3 regions of the Photobacterium carnosum genome follow, and region 1 is predicted to be linked to each of the others. Evidence: predicted binding sites of a transcription regulator. Region 1 holds the regulator's gene; each other region holds the start of a gene.
What was found. Region 1 encodes PurR, which represses purine synthesis genes. Its sites were predicted from a motif close to TNANGNAAACGTTTNCNTNA; they were not measured.

Region 1 (4,262 bases):
CTATTAGTACCTATTTGGTGTATCACCTTGGCACCGATAAAAATGGTACATCTGTCGTGGTAATGCTATTGGCGGGTGTGGCAATTGGAGCGATTTCGGGTGCAGGTCTTGGGTTACTTAACTATATTGCGAATGATCAAGCGCTACGTGATTTTTCTTTATGGTCAATGGGCTCGTTAGCAGGAGCGACGTGGCCGAATATTGGCCTCGCTTTTGTGAGCCTCGTCGTCATTTATTATTATTGTTATCGCCAAGCAAATGCGCTTAATGCGTTTTTATTGGGCGAAGCTGAAGCTCGTCATATGGGGGTAAATGTTCAACATCTAAAGCGTAGTTTAATTATTGTCTGTGCTGCGGGTGTAGGTATTACTGTTGCTATTACGGGTCCGATTGGCTTTATTGGTCTGGTGATCCCCCATTTAGGACGCATGATTTCAGGTCCTAATCATAAAACCCTCTTACCCATTTCAGCTATTTTAGGCGCATTGATTTTACTCGTTGCCGATATGATCGCCCGTAGTGCGTTTGCACCGCAAGAACTCCCCGTGGGTATTATTACCGCCATTTTAGGCGCTCCATTCTTCATTTATCTACTTAATAAACAAAAAGGCAGAATCGCATGACGGCAACCTCAGCACGCTCAACTGTAATTTCAGCACGTAATTTACAGTTAACACTGGCGGGTAAAGTCTTATTAGATAATTTTAGTATCGATATAAAAGCAGGAGAAATAACAGCACTACTCGGGCCTAACGGTGCAGGTAAAAGTACCCTTCTTAAAATACTGTGCGGTGAAATAGAGCCTGAAAGTGGTCAAGTTGCATTTTTTGATCGTGATATAAATAGTTGGCAACGATCTGAACTAGCGTGTCATTTAGGTATTTTGCCGCAACACAGTTCGCTCTCATTTGCCTTTACCTGTAAAGAAGTGGTTGAGCTTGGTACGATGCCGCTATGTTTATCACGTCAAGAAATTGACCGAATTACTACCCAAACCATGCAAGATACTGACGTCATTCATCTTGCTCAACGCTTATATCCAACGTTATCTGGTGGTGAAAAACAACGGATCCATTTCGCACGCGTTTTAACCCAATTAAGCCAAGCACATGATAAATGCATTCTAATGTTAGATGAACCGACATCAGCCTTGGATTTAGCTCACCAGCATAAAACATTACAAATGGCACAAATAATGGCGGCTAAAGGTGCGGCGGTTATTATTGTATTACATGATCTCAACTTAGCCGCACAATATGCTCAACGGATGGTTATTATTCAGCATGGTAAAATTCAAGCCGATGGTTCACCATGGCAAGCATTAACCCCCCTAATAATTCATAGCATCTATGGCTGGCACGTTTCTGTACATCCTCATCCTGTCCATGGTTATCCTTATCTACTATCATAATATTATGTTGATCGTACCTAGTAAATTTTAGTAACCTTACGATAAAATTACTGAAATTAACGTTTTTTTGTTGATAGCTATCAAATAATTTACTCCAAGACAATTGAAACGTTGCACTACGCGTAACACTCAGTAAAATGTGAACGCAAGCGATTACACTTGAAAAATATGCAATAATTATAAAAGCCGCAAACAAATGCGGTTTTTGGTGTTAATACCATTTAAGTATGTAATAAAACATTATCGGTGCCAAATTGAATAATTAACGAGAGAGTTTACGTAAATACATTGAATTATATTCATCTCAGTAATTATTCAATTTGGTACCACAGAATTAGCTAGAAACAACTCTAGCACTCATTATTAGAAGAATAAATATGGCGACCATTAAAGATGTTGCACGTATGGCTGGAGTTTCAACGACAACAGTTTCACACGTAATCAATAAAACGCGCTTTGTCGCAGAAGCCACACAAAAAAAAGTACTGGCTGCTGTTGAAGAGCTTAATTACGCACCAAGTGCTGTTGCGCGTAGTCTAAAATGTAATACCACTCGCACTATTGGTATGCTAGTAACTAAATCAACTAACCCTTTTTTTGCTGAAGTTGTACATGGTGTTGAAGAGTACTGCTACCGCGAAGGTTACACACTCATCTTATGTAATACTGAAGGTAATCTTTCTAAGCAATATGATTATTTACGTATGCTTGCAGAAAAGCGTGTCGATGGCTTATTAGTGATGTGTTCTGATCTTGATCAGAAACTATTGGATCTGCTTGAGCGCCAAAAAGACCTACCTATGGTTGTAATGGACTGGGGTCCAGAAAGCCCACATACTGATAAAATTCAGGATAACGCCGAGCAAGGTGGCTATCTTGCGACTAAATATTTTATTGACCATGGTCATAGTCGCATTGGTTGCTTATCTGGCCATAATGAGAAAACCACTTGTCGTGAACGTTTAAAAGGCTTCAACAAAGCGATGGCTGAAGCTAACTTAGCCGTTAACGAAGATTGGATCCTTGAAGGTGACTTTGAGTGTGATTCAGCGGTTATAGCGGCTGAAAAATATATTGCAATGACCGAGCGCCCAACGGCTATTTTCTGTTTTAATGACATCATGGCAATGGCACTTATTAGTACCTTTGAGCAAGCTGGGTTACGTGTTCCTGATGATATTTCAATTATTGGTTACGATAACATTGATCTTGCACCTTACTTCGCACCGCCATTAACGACAATCCACCAGCCAAAACGTCGTTTAGGTAAAACCGCCATTAAAATTCTAATGGACCGAATGAAGAACAAAGATCATGAGCGTCAAATTTTTGAAATGGCACCTGCAATCGTTGAACGCAAGTCTGTAAAAGATTTACGCTAATATAACAACCTATTTATCAAGCCAATATTTCTATTGGCTTTTTCATCCATTCGTAATCAATCCAATCCTTATCTCTACCGTCGCTATCCTTACCGTCAGAAAACATGAGCAATCTCACAGATTCATCAGCTGTCATTAATATTAAAACTTACCTTTTTAAAAGATCGAATATAATGAACCTTGTAAACACATATAATAGTAAGCAAAAGACTTACAAAATATAAATAATACTTCACTATTGATAGTATTATTTATAGAGTAATGCATGGATGATTTAGAGTAGGCAATTTATCTCGTAAATAACTTTAATAATAAAGTAAATTTACAACTACTTTAATGTTAGGTGACACTCATTTATTCACCGAGTAGAAGTATGGACAAACCAATATTAAAAAATTCATTACAGCTATTAGATCATTTAGGCAACGTTAGATCTCGCTCCATGTTTGGTGGCTTTGGTATTTTCGCAGGTGAGACAATGTTCGCACTGGTCGTTAATAATAAACTCCATCTACGAGCAAATGCAAAAACAAAAGAGGAATTTAAACAAGCGGGTTTAAAACCCTATATCTATGAAAAACGAGGTTTTCCCGTCAGAACAAAACATTACGCTATTCTTGATGAATGGTGGGAAGAACCTGAAAAAATAATAGAGCAAGCAAAATATTCTCTTGAAGCAGCACAAGCTGATAAAAAAGCAAAAGAATGTTGCACTCCGGATAGAATAAAAGATTTACCTAACCTACGGCTTTCAAATGAGAGGATGCTTAAAAAAGTCGGAATTCAAACGATTGATCAACTCTATGATATTGGTGCACTCAACGCCTATAAGGCATTACAAAAAAGACAAGAGGCATCATTAAGTTTAGAGTTACTATGGGCATTGGAAGGCGCTATACATGGCCAACATTGGTCAGTAATACCAGAAAGCAGACGCAATGAACTGCTAGCTAAACTATAATAAATATCCGTCAACTGGCTAAGTGACGCTTAAGAATAAAGAGGCCCAGTGCCTCTTTAATTTATCCAACAAATACACGTATCTACCCCTACACAATCCTTACATTACCCATTCCAAATCAATAAACATGATAAACGCACGCTAAAATGTACATTTATTGAACAAGTAAATTAAACACATAAAAAGAATAAGAAAATAAAATATTTATTCATTAATTTCTACAAACCCCGTCACAACCATAAAATAAAACCTTTTATTAACTATTTTTTATTATTAATCATAAAAAATAACATACGCACGTCACATTTTGCTCTTAATGTAACGATTATGACTTTCGTTATTATTATTTGTTATTTATTATTTCCAATAATGTTTTGAATAAAAAAAAATTTTGTCATTAAATGAAATACAATATTAGTTACCTCGGTCTTGCTACTTAAGAGTCGATGTGATTCTCATTTAATAAGGACATACCTTGCGTATATTAACCAAAAAAACATTTTCATTG
Region 2 (4,262 bases), on a different contig from region 1:
GGTGTTGTTGCGTCATTATCGTACTCCTAAACGATGAAACTCAATTTATTAGCAATATTCGGTCAGAATATAAATACTGTTTCGGTCAAAACAGTTTAGTTAGCTAATAACATCATACTAAAGCACATTGTTCAGGAATGGAATGAATGATTCTATTTCTGTTTCTATTCAATAAAAAAACCCAATCCGAAGACTGGGTCATGTTCATTTAATAAAGATAGCAACGAATTTAAACGCTTAGTGTCGAATTATCATTCTGTTTTGGATTACGACCAAAACGGTTGCTGCCTTCGGTACTGTTTTGTACCATAAAATAAAGCAGCACTAAAATGCCAACAATTGGTATTAACATAATTAATGCCCACCAACCGGTACGATCTTGATCATGCAATCGACGAACGGTTACAGCAACGGTAGGAATAAAGGCAAAAGCTGCATATAACGCACCTAACACACCATAACCTTCCATTACAGTTGGTAACTGCAATGTTGTATCAACAAGACTACAAGCTAGACTTATACATGCGTTAATTAAAGTAAAAAACCAAAATTCTTTTCGACGTGAACGCCCTTGAAATTGGGCATATTTACGAATAACGGCAAAATACCAATTCATTCTATCTTCCTTGTGAATATTAACAACGCTTGATGCGGACAACTTTCATTATTTCAAATTCTAAACCTGCCACAATCATTGAATCAACATAATAGGTCATATTTACTTTTGCACCAGTAAGTGTCCTATATCTTGCTTTACGTTTAAACTTAAAAGGCACGTTATAGCCGTCAATCATCAATGAATGCTGTATCCACTCGCCATCATCTCGCTGCGTGTGTGAATATACTGTTAGCCCTTCACTATGAATCAATTGTTCATGTTTAGCTATGAGTTTATCACTGTCAGATTTCATTGATTATTTTCCCACTATCAGTACGTTATCTTCGAAACAAAAACAGAGAGCCAAGCTCTCTGTTTATTTTAATTTTATAATGGGAATATACTACTCTTAAACAGGAAGAAATAAACCTGCAAGTGTTGCACTCATTAAATTAGCGAGAGTTGCTGCGAAAATAGCCTTCATACCTAAACGTGCAATTTCAGGACGACGTTTCGGCACAATGCCACCTAATCCCCCCATCAACATTGCAATAGACGTTAAATTTGCAAAACCGCATAAGGCAAACGTTACAATAGCTTGTGAGTGCTCACTTAGTTTAGCTAACGTTTCAGGTTTCATTAATTCTGCAAATGCAATAAATTCATTTACTGCAATTTTAGTACCAATAAGACTGGCAGCCGTCGTTGCTTCTGACCAAGGCACACCAATTAGCCAAGCAACAGGCGCAAACAGGTAACCAAAAATCAAATTTAAACTAAGATCATTAATTCCAATCCAATGACCAATATGACCTAAGCCACCATTCACCATCGCAATTAAGCTAATAACAGCCAATAAACTTGCACCAACCGCCATCGCAATTTGTAAGCCACTTAATGCACCACGAGAAGCCGCATCAACTAAGTTAACAGGTTCATCTTCTTCGCCGTCATCTTCGTCTTCCATGCTGTGTACGCCTTCGGTTTGCGGCACAACCAGTTTTGCCATCATCAACCCTGCGGGAGCTGACATGAAGCTTGCTGCAATAAGATACTTTAATTGCACCCCTAGACCAGCGTAACCGACCATGGTACCACCAGCAACAGAAGCTAAGCCGCCAACCATTACGGCAAATAATTCAGAACGAGTCATTCGAGCAAGAAATGGGCGTACAACCAATGGTGCTTCTACAGAACCAACAAAGATATTCGCGGTTGCAGACATTGATTCAGTGCGTGTAGTACCTAATAAGCGCTGTAATAAGCCACCAATACCACGAATCACCCACTTCATTATGCCAACATAATATAATACGGAAATTAATGCAGAGAAGAAGACAATAGAAGGTAATACATTAACCGCAAAAATAAAGCCCAGTTTAAATTGAGCTAGCTGACCAAATAAGAACGACGTACCTTCATGGCCATATTCAATAACCCCAGATACTGCACCAGACACACTATTTAAGACTACGCGACCAACTGGCACATAAAGAATAAAAGCAGCAAATAAAACCTGAATGCAAAAAGCACCAAGCACACTGCGCCAGTTCACTGCAGATCGGTTTTCAGAAAATAAAAAACCCACCACAAAAATAACAAATATACCGAGTATGCCGATGAGATAATGCAAAATTATTCCCCAATGTTTGGTGTAGTAAACGATTGCGGAGAGAGTGTATTCATAAAAAAAAGTGTGACAAGGATCAAATTGTTACTGCAAATAACAGTAATCTAACAAAACACCGTTAAATTGCATTATTTTCAACCTAAGCAAACGAAAATCGTCGCATTAGTTCCCCTGAGGGATACTATTACCTCTAATAATTACAATTTGAAACAATTTTTCATTCTTTTTAGCCAACCGTTTGCGTGAGATCGCTGCTTTTTACATCATTACCATTTACAGAGAATATTACCCATATCTATATGACGACGAATAAATGCAATAAACAGATTCACTTTATTGGGTAAAAATTTATGTCTTGGATAGACCGCATAGAGCGGCATATGTTGGGTTAATTGCCAATCTGGCATCAGTCGAATTAACTTACCTTGACGGATCTCATCAGTTAATAAATACGTTGCTAAATAGCCAATACCATTACCCGCAATCGTTGCATCACGAACCGCATCCGCAGAATCGACCCGATAATTACCTGTCACTTTAATATCCTGATTTTTATTTTGCTGACTAAAACTCCAAACATTATCTTTACGTTCACGACTAAAATAAATAATACAATTATGTTCCGTTAGGTCACTTGGTTGATAAGGCACACCATGGGTTGCTAAATATTCAGGACTTGCCACCAGCACAAAATCACAATTACTCAAATGACGAGCCACAAAGCCTTCTGGTGGTGAGTCCATAAATCCAATCCAAAGATCAAGCTGTTCCGCAATTAAATCAACTCGATGATCAAACAAACTCAATTCTAAATTGATTAATGGATGCTGAGCATGAAACTCATTGATATAAGGCGCAACATGATTAGAAGCAAAAGATTGTGCGATACCAACGCGTAGTAAACCTTGAGAGTTATCTTCACTCCCTAATAACTCACTTTCTGCTTCATTTATTTCTTCCGCTACTTTTTCACAGTGCTTAGCAAATAAACGCCCTGCCTCGGTTAATGCAAATGATCGCGTTGTGCGTTGCACCAATTGCACCCCCAATCGCTGTTCTAATTGTTGAATCAATTTACTTACTTGAGTGCGTGAAATATCAAGTAACTGCGCGGCTTTAGTAAAGCTTTGTTGTTTAGTAAGAGCATTGAAAACAATCATTTGCTGTGCTTTTTTTAACATCTACAACCTTTATATCTAATAAAAAATCATAATAACTCAAATACGTTAATACTGGTGTTACCGTAAATACTATTTCTAGTTGATAGTATATGTTATCTCGTTATTTACTGAATATTGATTCCTTCTTTTCATCAGAAATAACATACAACAACCAAACAACGTGTTACATACTTTTCCGTGTTTCATTACAACATTCATAGAGTGTTCAAACTTCTGAAACATTATTGTCATATAACTTTTTTAATCTTTGTTCTGTTCATTCAAACCTATTGGCGTTTTACCCAACAAGAAAGGATTAGGAAAATGAAAACAAAGATTATCAGCGCAATTGTTGTTGTCAGTTCATTTGCTGTTAGTTCTACGGCGTTTGCTGGCGAGACTATCTCTGTTGTAGGTTCTAGCTCCGTTTCGCCCCTCATGGAAGTATTGGGTGAGACGTATGCAAAATCTAACGATGTCACTGTAGAAGTTCAAGGGCCAGGATCATCAGCAGGTATTCGCGTTGCTCACGATGGCTCTGCTGATCTAGGCATGTCATCTCGCAGTTTAAAAACCGCAGAAGAATCACCACAAATAAAAGAAGTCGTGATCGCTCGTGATGGCATCGCCGTTGTGGTTAACAACAGCAACCCTATAACCGATTTAACTAAAGAACAAATTGCTGAAATCTACAAAGGTAACGTAACAAACTGGAATCAAGTCGGTGGTGAAGATAAGCCGATTGTTGTTGCTACCCGTGATACAGCTTCTGGCACCCGCGGTGCATTTGAAGACATCATGTCACTAAAGAAAAAAATTAACGATATTAAAGTCTCTGCAATTTCTCAAAAAGCACAAGTTGCTAGTGGTAATG
Region 3 (4,262 bases), on a different contig from region 1:
TGATACTTTGGTAATAACGACGGATCCCTTCTACATAATTAAGTGCTTCATTGCCACGTGCATAACCATAGCGTGATTGAATGTAATATTTACGTTGTCCTAGTAATGGTAAGCGCTGTTTCACATCAACCCAAGTATCAGGGTTTCCTCCTTGCGCTTTAGTTAATCGACGTGCATCCATTAAATGGCCAAAACCGACGTTATAAGAAGCGAGTGCAAACCAGACTTTCTCATGTTCTTCAATACTATCTGGTACACGTGCAATCATCTTCCGTAGATACTCACTGCCTCCACGAATACTTTGTTCTGGATCTAAACGATTAGTAACACCCACTGATTCTGCTGTTGGTAACGTGAGCATCATCATACCTCGTACACCGGTTGGAGATACTGCTTGTGGATCCCAATGCGATTCTTGATAAGAGAGAGCGGCTAATAAACGCCAATCAAAACCGTTAGCATATTGTTTAAATAACGCTTCCCATTGCGGCAAGGTATTGTTGATTGCGCGTAAAAAGGCGCGAGTATCGACATAATCAAATTGATCAATATGGCCTAAATATTTCTCTTCTAGTCGCGTCATGGTGCCGTTTTGTTTCATTTGACCAAAAAACTCAATCATTAACGCATACAAACTATCGTTGCTACTTTGCTTTACAAACCAGCTTACCGGCTCGTCTTGCGTCAGTTCAATAGCGATAGCAATATCAGGATGAATGCGTTGCAATAATGCCACGTCGACAGAATCGGCAACGGTATAATCAAGTTCACCTGCTGCGACTTTTATTAACAGATCATTAATATCTGATTCTGGAATTGACTGCCATTTCAAGGTTGGATGGGTATTACGAATAAGCTTTAATTTTTGCTCATGACTTGAGCCTTTTACTACAGCTAAGTGTTTATTATTTTTCGCTAATTCAGCGAGATTGCGCGGTCGACGTTGGCCTTTTTTATAAACCAGGATTTGGCTCGCGTAATAATAAGCTGGTGCAGGATGATAGCCTTGAAGACGATCTGGCGTCACTGTGAGTCCCGCAGCAATAATATCAATATCGCCACGTTCTAATGCAGGAAATAATTCAGAGAGGGTAAACATGGAGGTTATTTCAAGTTTAACATCGAGTTTTTTAGCAAAGGCTTGTGCTAGTTCATAATCCAACCCTGTTGGACCATCTGCGCCAATATAATAAGACAGTTGGTTATTTAAAGTTCCTACTCGTAATACACCACTTTCTCGAATTTTCTCAAGGCTGGTGGGCGTGTTTTCTTGCCATTGACAGCCATTGGTCAACATCATGAGTAACAGCAGACTTATAAAACGACGTAGTAGAGTGAAGAACTGAATATTTATCAACTAAGCGAACCTATAGTAATAATGAACGTTCTTTATATCAAACCCTGTTAATTGCGCAAAGTTGAACTGTTTGATTGGTAGTCATAATTTAGATATTGGAATAAATAAAGCGACTTTGGACTATTTTTTGGTTAAAAAGTAACCCAAAAATAACAACGGGTGGTATTTTTTTGATATTTTGATGAGGATTGAAAAAAAAGACGCAAACGGTTGCGTCAAGTGTTACATCACAAAAAAAATTCCATTATACTAGGTGTTCGTGAATAACGTTGTGATAGTTAAGCAGTGAATAGTCTTGTTCTAAGTGCTATTGAGGTAAGTTTCTATGACTTGAAACTTACCTCAATATCACTTTTTTTAATCTGCTAATCGAGAGACCTTTGCACATGGAAATTTTGCGTGGTTCACCCGCTTTGTCTGAGTTTCGCGTTAATAAGTTACTTGAGCGTTGTCATGAGTTAAATCTGCCAATTACCAGTATTTATGCTGAGTTTATGCATTTTGCTGATGTGGCAGCAACGTTAACAGCTGATGAACAAGCTAAACTAACAAGTCTACTCACATATGGTCCTACGATTGCAGAGCATGAGCCTAAAGGTTTATTGCTAGTTGTTACTCCTCGTGCTGGCACGATTTCTCCTTGGTCTTCAAAGTCGACCGATATTGCGCGTAATTGTGGCTTAACGACCATTAAACGTCTTGAGCGTGGCACGGCATATTATGTTGAATCATCATCGACGCTAACCACATTACAATTGCATGGCTTCAAAGCATTACTTCATGATCGGATGATGGAAGTGGTGTTAGATAATGTGGAATCTGCGACGGTGTTATTTAGTCAAGCACAACCCGCAGCGGTTAAAAGTGTTGATATTTTAACGGGTGGTCGCCAAGCATTAGAGCAAGCGAACATCACCTTGGGCCTAGCGTTAGCAGACGATGAAATTGATTACTTGGTTGAAAATTTCACTAAGCTTGAGCGTAATCCAAATGACATTGAATTAATGATGTTTGCTCAAGCGAACTCAGAACATTGCCGCCATAAGATTTTTAATGCTGATTGGACGATTGATGGTGTCGATCAACCAAAATCATTATTTAAAATGATCAAAAACACCTACGAACATAATCACGAGCACGTATTGTCAGCCTATAAAGACAATGCCGCGGTTATGGAAGGTTCTCATGTTGGGCGTTTCTTCCCTGATCCACTCTCACGTCAATATACCTATCATCAAGAAGATACTCATATCTTGATGAAAGTTGAAACCCATAACCACCCAACGGCAATTTCACCATGGCCTGGCGCAGCAACAGGTTCTGGCGGTGAAATTCGTGATGAAGGCGCAACCGGTATTGGTGGCAAACCTAAAGCAGGCTTAGTCGGATTTTCAGTATCGAACTTACGCGTGCCGGGTTTTGAACAGCCATGGGAAACCGATTTTGGTAAGCCAGATCGTATCGTGACTGCACTTGATATCATGCTCGAAGGTCCTCTTGGTGGTGCGGCATTTAATAACGAATTTGGTCGTCCTAATCTTCTGGGTTATTTCCGTACTTACGAAGAAAAAGTGACCTCTCATGCGGGTGAAGAAGTCCGTGGTTACCATAAGCCAATTATGATTGCGGGTGGCATGGGTAATATTCGTGCTGATCATGTGCAGAAAAAAGAGATTCCTGTTGGCGCTAAGTTAATTGTTCTTGGCGGTCCGGCAATGAATATTGGTCTTGGTGGTGGTGCGGCGTCATCAATGGCATCCGGGCAATCTGCCGAAGATTTAGATTTTGCTTCAGTACAGCGTGAAAACCCAGAAATGGAACGTCGTTGTCAGGAAGTGATTGATGGTTGTTGGCAGATGGGTGATGACAACCCGATTGCATTTATTCACGATGTTGGCGCAGGTGGTATTTCTAATGCGTTACCTGAATTAGTCAATGACGGTGAGCGTGGTGGTAAGTTCCAATTACGTGACGTACCAAATGATGAACTAGGAATGAGCCCACTTGAGATTTGGTGTAATGAATCACAAGAGCGTTATGTCCTCGCAATCGCCCCTGAAAATATGGCAACCTTTGATGCGATTTGTCAGCGTGAACGTGCCCCTTATGCGGTGGTAGGTGAAGCAACCGCTGAGCGCCATTTAAGCCTTGAAGATAGCCATTTCGATAACACTCCCATTGATATACCAATGGATATTCTATTGGGTAAAGCACCTAAAATGCACCGTGATGCCACAACATTAACAGTGATTGGTGAACCTCTTGATCGCAGTGAAATAACCGTTGAAGATGCCACTCAGCGCATCTTACGTTTACCGGCCGTGGCTGAAAAAACCTTTTTGATCACCATCGGTGATCGCAGTGTGACCGGATTGGTTGCACGCGATCAGATGGTTGGTCCTTGGCAGGTGCCCGTGGCTAACTGTGCCGTTACCGCAGCAAGTTATGATACTTATCACGGTGAAGCGATGTCGATGGGTGAGCGTACCCCTGTGGCATTACTTAACTTTGGAGCCTCTGCACGTTTAGCTGTTGGTGAAGCGATTACTAATATTGCCGGTACGGATATTGGTGATATGAAGCGGATTAATTTATCGGCTAATTGGATGTCACCAGCAGGTCACCCAGGTGAAGATGCAGGTTTATATGAAGCAGTAAAAGCCATTGGTGAAGAGTTATGCCCCGCATTAGGGTTAACGATCCCTGTCGGTAAAGATTCCATGTCGATGAAGACCAAGTGGCAACAGGATGGTGAAGAGAAACAAGTGACATCACCATTGTCATTAGTGATCACCGCGTTTGGTCGTGTTGAAGATGTTCGTAAAACAGTGACCCCACAATTACGTACAGATAAAGGCGAATCAAGTTTATTGCTGGTGGATCTTGGTTGTGGTCAAAACCGCCT

Region 2: GLP24_RS16315 (NupC/NupG family nucleoside CNT transporter) is a predicted target of PurR. The motif match lies at 2,455-2,474, and genes of this name have one in related genera.
Region 3: purL (phosphoribosylformylglycinamidine synthase) is a predicted target of PurR. The motif match lies at 1,556-1,575, and genes of this name have one in related genera.

What each region holds. Positions count from the first base shown of each region.
Region 1 covers NZ_WMDN01000003.1:104,132-108,393, reverse strand. The annotation lists gene GLP24_RS04080 (FecCD family ABC transporter permease) at 1-623, shown strand, start outside; gene GLP24_RS04075 (heme ABC transporter ATP-binding protein) at 620-1,411, shown strand; gene purR (HTH-type transcriptional repressor PurR) at 1,789-2,793, shown strand; gene GLP24_RS04065 (TfoX/Sxy family DNA transformation protein) at 3,167-3,754, shown strand; gene GLP24_RS04060 (carboxymuconolactone decarboxylase family protein) at 4,230-4,262, shown strand, end outside.
Region 2 covers NZ_WMDN01000022.1:32,214-36,475, reverse strand. The annotation lists gene GLP24_RS16330 (hypothetical protein) at 1-16, opposite strand, end outside; gene GLP24_RS16325 (DUF805 domain-containing protein) at 230-616, opposite strand; gene GLP24_RS16320 (hypothetical protein) at 636-911, opposite strand; gene GLP24_RS16315 (NupC/NupG family nucleoside CNT transporter) at 1,008-2,231, opposite strand; gene GLP24_RS16310 (LysR family transcriptional regulator) at 2,495-3,409, opposite strand; gene GLP24_RS16305 (phosphate ABC transporter substrate-binding protein) at 3,713-4,262, shown strand, end outside.
Region 3 covers NZ_WMDN01000002.1:2,390-6,651, forward strand. The annotation lists gene mltF (membrane-bound lytic murein transglycosylase MltF) at 1-1,348, opposite strand, end outside; gene purL (phosphoribosylformylglycinamidine synthase) at 1,744-4,262, shown strand, end outside.